DNA from 2 places in the Massilia violaceinigra genome. Region 2 is predicted to be linked to the other one. Evidence: predicted binding sites of a transcription regulator. Region 2 holds the regulator's gene; the other holds the start of a gene.
What was found. The regulator LexA, encoded in region 2, represses DNA repair genes until DNA is damaged. The targets are predictions, from matches to a motif close to ACTGTATNNNNATACAGT.

Region 1 (3,296 bases), 290 kb from region 2:
CTTCCAGGGTCAGGCTGCCCAGGCGCTCGCGCAGCAGGCGCACCAGATGGTCGTCGCGCCAGGTCGGCTCGGCCAGGATGATGTCGAGCACGGTCGGCGGCCGTGCCACCCGGCCGCGCTCGTGTTCGAGCAGCAGCACGATGCGCCCCACCGCCAGCTGGTGCGCGCACAGCCAGCCCGTCATTTGCAGCAGCAGGCTGTGGGCGCCGGCCAGCAGGGCATCGGCCTGCTCGACCCGGTCGAACAAGTCGAGCCGGGCCTGGAAGGTGGTGGGCGCGGCGATCCAGTCGAACAGCTCGGCCGTCATGCCGTAGGCGGCGTCGAGCACGCCCAGCAAGGCGCCGCCGCAACGGCGCTGCAAGCCCGGACGCGGCAGGCGCCGCAGCTGGCCCAGCGACAGGCAGCCGATGCCATCGAGCCAGGCGGCAAACGGGCGCGCCGGCAGCGGCAAGGCGGCCGGCAGCCGGTCCAGGCGGCGCTTGAGCGATGCCATGCCAAGCGCGTGGCCGCTGCCGCCGCGCGCCAGCAGCCAGGCCCCGCGCGCCGTCGGCGCGCAGCTGAGACGGGCACTGAAGCCGAGCGCGCGCACGCTGGCGCGGATGCGCCGGCACAGCGCGCGCACCCCGCCGAACAGGCGCAGGCTGGCCCCCACGTCCATCAGCAAGGTCGCTTCCTCGGCCAGGGTGACCTGGGGCGTGTACTGCAGCAGCGCCATGGCCACCGCCTGCAGGGCGGCGGCTTCGCGCGCGGGCTCGCGCTCGTGCAGGCGCGCTGCGGGCAACAGCATCAGCACGCCGCCGCGGCGCATGCCCTCGCGCACCCCGCCCGCCTGCGCCAGTGGCGAGGCGGCCAGCACGCGCTCGTGTTCCAGCACGACGCTGGCGGCCTCAGCCGACCAGTGCGGGCTGAATACGTCGAGCGGGAGCCGGGGCAGGCAGAGGCCGATCCAGAGTCGCATGGCGCTGCAGTAAAGAAGGAGTCAGGGGCAGGAACAGGGGCGCGTCGCGCTGCGGTCCCCGGCGTTTGACGAAACCGATGTCGAGCCCGCCGAGGGCCGGACGCAAGCTCAGGCGCAGCGGCGCCGGCGAGGCATCCTGAGCCGCCGCGAGCGGGCGCAGCAGGAAGAACAGGGCCTCGCCGCACTGGGCCGCCAGATGCAGGCGGCGCAGCGCATCGGGACGCGCATGGCTGGCCCAGAACAGCAGCGCGCCGCAACTGCCGCTGCGCAGCACCTGCTCGGCCGCCCACAGGGCATCGGCATTGCGCGCGCTGCGCACCCAGATCATCTGGGAAGGCGGCAGCCCGAGCGCGGCCAGGGCCAGCGCCTGGGGTGGATGGGGTGGCTGCAGCAGCACGATGCGGCGCTCGGCCACCTTGGCCAAGGCCGGACGCAGCAGGCGCAATTCGCCGATGCCGCTCTGCTGCTGCAGCAGCTCGACCAGGCAGCCGCTGGGCCAGCCGCCGCCAGGCAACTGGGGCGACAGGGTGGGATGGCCGCTGTCGACACAGCGCGTGCCGGCATGGGCCAGCTGGGAAGCGCGCCACAGGGCGGGATGCAAGGTCTCGGGCGCGGCAAGGAAATCAGGGGAGCTCATGGTCGGATCAACAAAGTACTGTATGTTTATACAGTACTCTCTGGCTGCCAATTTGGCAAGGCCTATCGTGCGCACCCCGCCTTCCAAGCACCGGGGTCAGACCTCTGATTAGAAATTTTTCCAGCCAAGCATCATCTGTGCAGCAGCCACGCCCGCAGGGCAGCGGCCAAGGCCATCATGGTCATGCCCAATACAACAAACGTGCTTAAGCCAACGACCGGACCAGGCCGGTACGACACGATTTCCTTTTTAGAAAGATTGGATTTACATACCAGTAACGCATGGCCGGATGCCAGGAAAGAATGAACAAGCGCGCATCATTGCCCAGAAAGAAACCAAGGTCAACGCCGGTGCTTGCCGAAGAAGTCGACCAGCATCTTGCTGGCATCCGGCCCCGCCGCCGAATTGAACGACAGGCGCGCGTCGCCCCCGCTCCAGGCATGCTGCAGCTGGGCGATCTGAGCCACGCGCAAGATCAGCTTGCGCCCGCGATACACATCGTGCAGCTGGTGCGGCAAACCACTGCGCCCACCGGCCTTGTGCGCCACCCGCACCGGCGTCGCCGCCGGCAGATCATTGATCAGCATCGCCTGGCGCCGCAAGTGCACCTGGTTGACCGGCCGCACCACCCGGTCGTCGTCGCCCTGGATCAGGATGGTCGGCATGGACGGAAACCCGGGGCGCCGTTCGAGCACTTCGGCGATGGCGCTGTCGACCCGCGCGCCGTTGCCATGTTGCATAACCCCGAGCGCCCCGACCGTGCTGTGCCCCGCGCCATACAGCGGCCCCGAATGCAGCCCCAGCCCGGCGAACAGCTCCGGATGGTTGAGCGCGACAATATTGGCCATGCCAGCTCCCGCCGACATGCCGCAGATGAACACCCGCGAGCGGTCCAGGCCGTATGCGGCCAGCACCTGGCCGAGCATGCCCACAATCACCGGCACGTCGCCCCCGCCCTGCTGGGTGGCGCGGTCATACCATTTCCAGCAGCGGTGCGGATGGGCGCTGAGCGATTGCTGGGGATACAGCACGGCATAGCCGGCCTTTTGCGCCATCTGGTTCATGCGCGTGCCCTGGGCAAACTGGGTGGCGCTCTGCTCGCAGCCGTGCAGCATGACGATCAGCGGCCAGCCCGAGGGCGGCGCCGCGCCATCGGGCAGATACAGCCAGTAACTCATCGTGCGCAGCACCTGTCCGCTCTGGCCGGCGTAGCGCGCGGTGAGCCACTTGCCCGGTGCTGGCGCATCTTTAAGCGATGCCGCCAGCGCGGCGCGCGGCGCTGGTTTCGGTTTTGGCGTGGGTGCAGCCGTGGAGGCGGCTCTGGGTTTCGGGGCGGGCCTGGGAGCGGTTGTTGAGGCAAGTTTCGGTGCCGGTTTGGCGCGTGCCTTGGGCGCCGGTTTGGGCGGCGCGAACAGCGCCGTGAGCAGGCGCGCCGTCGAGCGTTGCTGCTTTTTACCCACGCGCATCAGGCTGCGCAGCAAGGGGGCGCTCGACTTTACCATCGCAAACGCACCATCACGCGCTGGTGCAGGCGCGCCCACAGGATGGCCGCGAACGAGCGGGTCGACATTGGTTTGCCGAGCGGGCCGGCGTGGGTGCAGCGTGCATTGACGATCATGGTGATGGCCTCCTTTCAACCAGCATAGCGTGCACGCAAGGCGCCGCTCCGTGCGTTGCGCCGCTTAGCCGGTCCGATGAACA
Region 2 (3,296 bases):
GTCGATCGGAGGCCACGGCAATGCGCTCGGCGGCAGCCTGACCGACACCGGCGAGTACGACTGGAGCGCTTTCCCGAACATTGCGGCCAACTACAAGCGCAATCCGCCGGCGCAGTGGGGCATGGCGCAGTTGCGCGCCAAGGCCCTGCGCGACTTCGGCGCCTCGCTGGCACCGGAAGCGGCTCACCATATCGCGGTGGGGGCGGAAACGCTGGCGCTGCGCATGGAGCGCGCTTCGGCCAGCGCACTGGCGGTCACGCGCATGCTCGAAGCCGACGAGCGCGTGGCGGCGGTGTATTACCCGGGCCTGGCATCGCACCCGCAGCATGCGCTGGCGAGCGATCTGTTCAAGGCGTACGGTTCGCTGTTCAGCTTTGAACTGAAAGATGGCATCGATTGCTTCGATTACCTCAATCGCCTCAAGCTCGGTATCTCCGCCAGTAACCTGGGCGATACGCGCACCTTGGTGATTCCGGTGTCGCACACCATCTTCTTCGAGATGGGTGCCGAGCGGCGCGCCAGCATGGGTATCGCCGAATCGCTGATCCGGGTTTCGGTCGGCATCGAAGACACCGCCGATTTGCTCGACGACTTCCGCTGCGCGCTGGATTGAACGGGGCAGGGCGGCACGCGCCGCCCTGCCATGTCATCTGGTGACGATGCGGGTTCGACCACATGGTTCGTACAAATACAAGGTCCTACACGCGATGAAGAAATACCTGTTTTGCCTGGGCTTGATGCTCGCCGGCGTGGCGCACGCGGACGAACTGGCCGACGCCAACGCCCTGTTTGCGAAAAAGGCCTATCCGCAAGCGCTGCAGCTGTACACCAAGCTGGCCAACGCCGGCAACGCCGAAGCGCAGCTGCACATGGGCGAGATGTATTTTTACGGCGAGGCCGGCACGGTCGACCTGGCCAAGGCCGAAGCCTGGTTCAAGAAGTCCGCAGCCAAGGGCAACAAGACCGCCGCCGGCTCGCTGGAGATGATCAAAAAGCGCGAGGCGCGCCGTGCCGACCTGGATTACTGGATCGGCAAATACGATGGCGCCGACCTGACAACGGGCCAGTTCCGTTGCCCGGCGCCGCGCATTCCCGCCATGTCGAAGCAGAACGAAGAAATCGAGAGCGTGTCGGCCAAGGTCGCGGCTTGGCAGGATTGCTACAACGGCTTCGTGCGCAACCTCAACGAGGCCAGCCCGCTGACCAAGCGCATTCCCAAGGATGTGGCTGACTTGCTGACCAAGGAAGAAACCGAGCAGTCGCGCGTGTATCTGGAAGGCGTGTATGCGGGCATCGCCGAAAACGCCAAGGTGTCGGCCAAGCTGGTGCTGGCCGACTTCGGCGCGTGGCGCAGTGCCACCGACGCCTATATCAAGGAACACAACCGCATCGTCACCGAAGCGGCGACGACAGCGCCGCGCAAGGGCGACTAGACGGCAAGGGCGCGGTGGAGCCGCGCCCGCACGCTCAGTTCCAGCTGCGCATCAACCCTACCGCCAGGCCTTCCAGCGCGAACTCGTCGGTTGCGGGATCGACGTGGATCACCTTGAAGTCCGGGTTCTCCGGCAGCAGTTCGATCAGCGAGCCGGTCTTTTTGTAGCGCTTGACGGTGACATCGTCACCGATCCGGGCCACCACGATCTGGCCATTCTTGGCGCTGTCGACCTTTTTGACGGCCAGCAGGTCGCCATCCATGATGCCGGCGTCGCGCATCGACCACCCACGCACCTTGAGCAGGAAATCGGGACGCGACGAAAACATCGCCGGGTCCACGCTGTAGGTCGCTTCCACATGTTCCTGCGCGAGGATGGGCGAACCGGCGGCCACGCGCCCGACCAGCGGCAGCGACATCATCAGGTTCGGCGGCGGCATGGGAATGGCGTCGACGCTGGCGCCGATCAGGCGGATGCCGCGCGAGGTCCCCGGCGAAATTTCGATGGCGCCCTTGCGCGCGAGCGCCTGCAGGTGCTCTTCGGCCGCGTTGGCCGACTTGAAGCCCAGTTCATTGGCGATTTCGGCACGGGTAGGAGGAAAGCCCGTGTTCTCGATCGCATCCTTGATCAGGTTGAGGATTTGTTCTTGCCTTGGAGTGAGCTTGATCATCGGTATGCGGGACTGTGTATATGGACAGACTGTATTTTTGTACAGTATTTCGCCTAATGCAAGGGTTAATTAGCCGAACAGGCGAATTATTTGCGATGGAGGCTGTCCAACACATAGCAGAGGAGGTGCGCCATGGATCGCATTGAGGTTCCGCGGGGGGATTATCAGGAAGATTTTGTGCTGTGGCTTGAGCGGCAGGCTGAGTTGCTGCGGGCGGGAAAGTTCGAGCTACTTGATGTCGACCACCTCATCGACGAGCTTGAAGGCGCAGTGCGTGCGGACCGCAGGGAGCTTGAGGGGTACCTCGAAAACATCACTGCGTATTTGCTCAGTTTGCAGTACCGCCCACGGTACAAACCACGACACTGGCGCATCAAGCTGGGCAACGCCCGTTTTGGCATGGGATTGCTGATTGATGATAGTCCCAGTCTGGTTTTCGACATTGCGGAACTGGCCGCGCTGAACTACGACGATGCGCGCCGCCGCGCCGCTTGGGAGACGCGCCTGCCGGAGTCCATCTTTCCGGCAGCGCTACCTTACAGTGCTGCGGAACTGCTTGACGACGACTTCGACCCGTCGTATCCGCCGGATGAGGGGTCGTGAACTGAAACAGAGGGTAGGGGGGGGGCATGGACCGACTCGAGGTTCCACTTGCTGACTACAACGATGATCTTATCCATTGGATCGAGCAACAGGTGAGTCTGTTGCGGGTCAGGGACTTTAAGCACCTTGACGTCGAACATCTGATAGAGGGGTTTGAGGAAATGGTCGGCCGCAATCAACGGGAATTGTGTAGCCGGCTGCACGTGCTGATCATGCACCTGCTCAAGTGCCAGTATCAGCCGAGGCGCAAGTCGACGAGCTGGCTGGCGACCATCAACGAGCAGCGCCGCGCCATTGCTCGGCTGCTGGAGCGCAGTCCCAGCCTGAGCAGCGCGGTCGAGCGCATGGCACGACAAGAGTATGCGCACGCCGTGCGTAGCGCGGTCATCGAAACCCGGCTACCGAAAAGCGCTTTCCCGCCGGAGCCACCCTTCACCCCGGCCCAACTGCACGACGACGACTTCGTGCCATGAACGGCGCGCAATCGCACAACTTTCTCAATGCGCCCTTGATTGTTGCTCTATTTCACGCTATAATCGCCGGCTTTCCCTTCCCACACTCGTCTTGACGCCGAGGTGGGCATTTGTTTA

Region 1: a site for LexA is predicted at 1,613-1,630, ahead of imuA (translesion DNA synthesis-associated protein ImuA). Genes of this name have one in related genera too.

What each region holds. Positions count from the first base shown of each region.
Region 1 covers NZ_CP024608.1:3,390,664-3,393,959, reverse strand. Annotated here, with positions in the region: gene CR152_RS15315 (Y-family DNA polymerase) at 1-958, opposite strand, end outside; gene imuA (translesion DNA synthesis-associated protein ImuA) at 888-1,595, opposite strand; gene CR152_RS15305 (extracellular catalytic domain type 1 short-chain-length polyhydroxyalkanoate depolymerase) at 1,937-3,097, opposite strand; gene CR152_RS34655 (hypothetical protein) at 3,091-3,213, opposite strand.
Region 2 covers NZ_CP024608.1:3,683,210-3,686,505, forward strand. Annotated here, with positions in the region: gene CR152_RS16450 (cystathionine gamma-synthase family protein) at 1-613, shown strand, start outside; gene CR152_RS16455 (tetratricopeptide repeat protein) at 708-1,433, shown strand; gene lexA (transcriptional repressor LexA) at 1,468-2,103, opposite strand; gene CR152_RS16465 (DUF29 domain-containing protein) at 2,236-2,706, shown strand; gene CR152_RS16470 (DUF29 domain-containing protein) at 2,733-3,179, shown strand.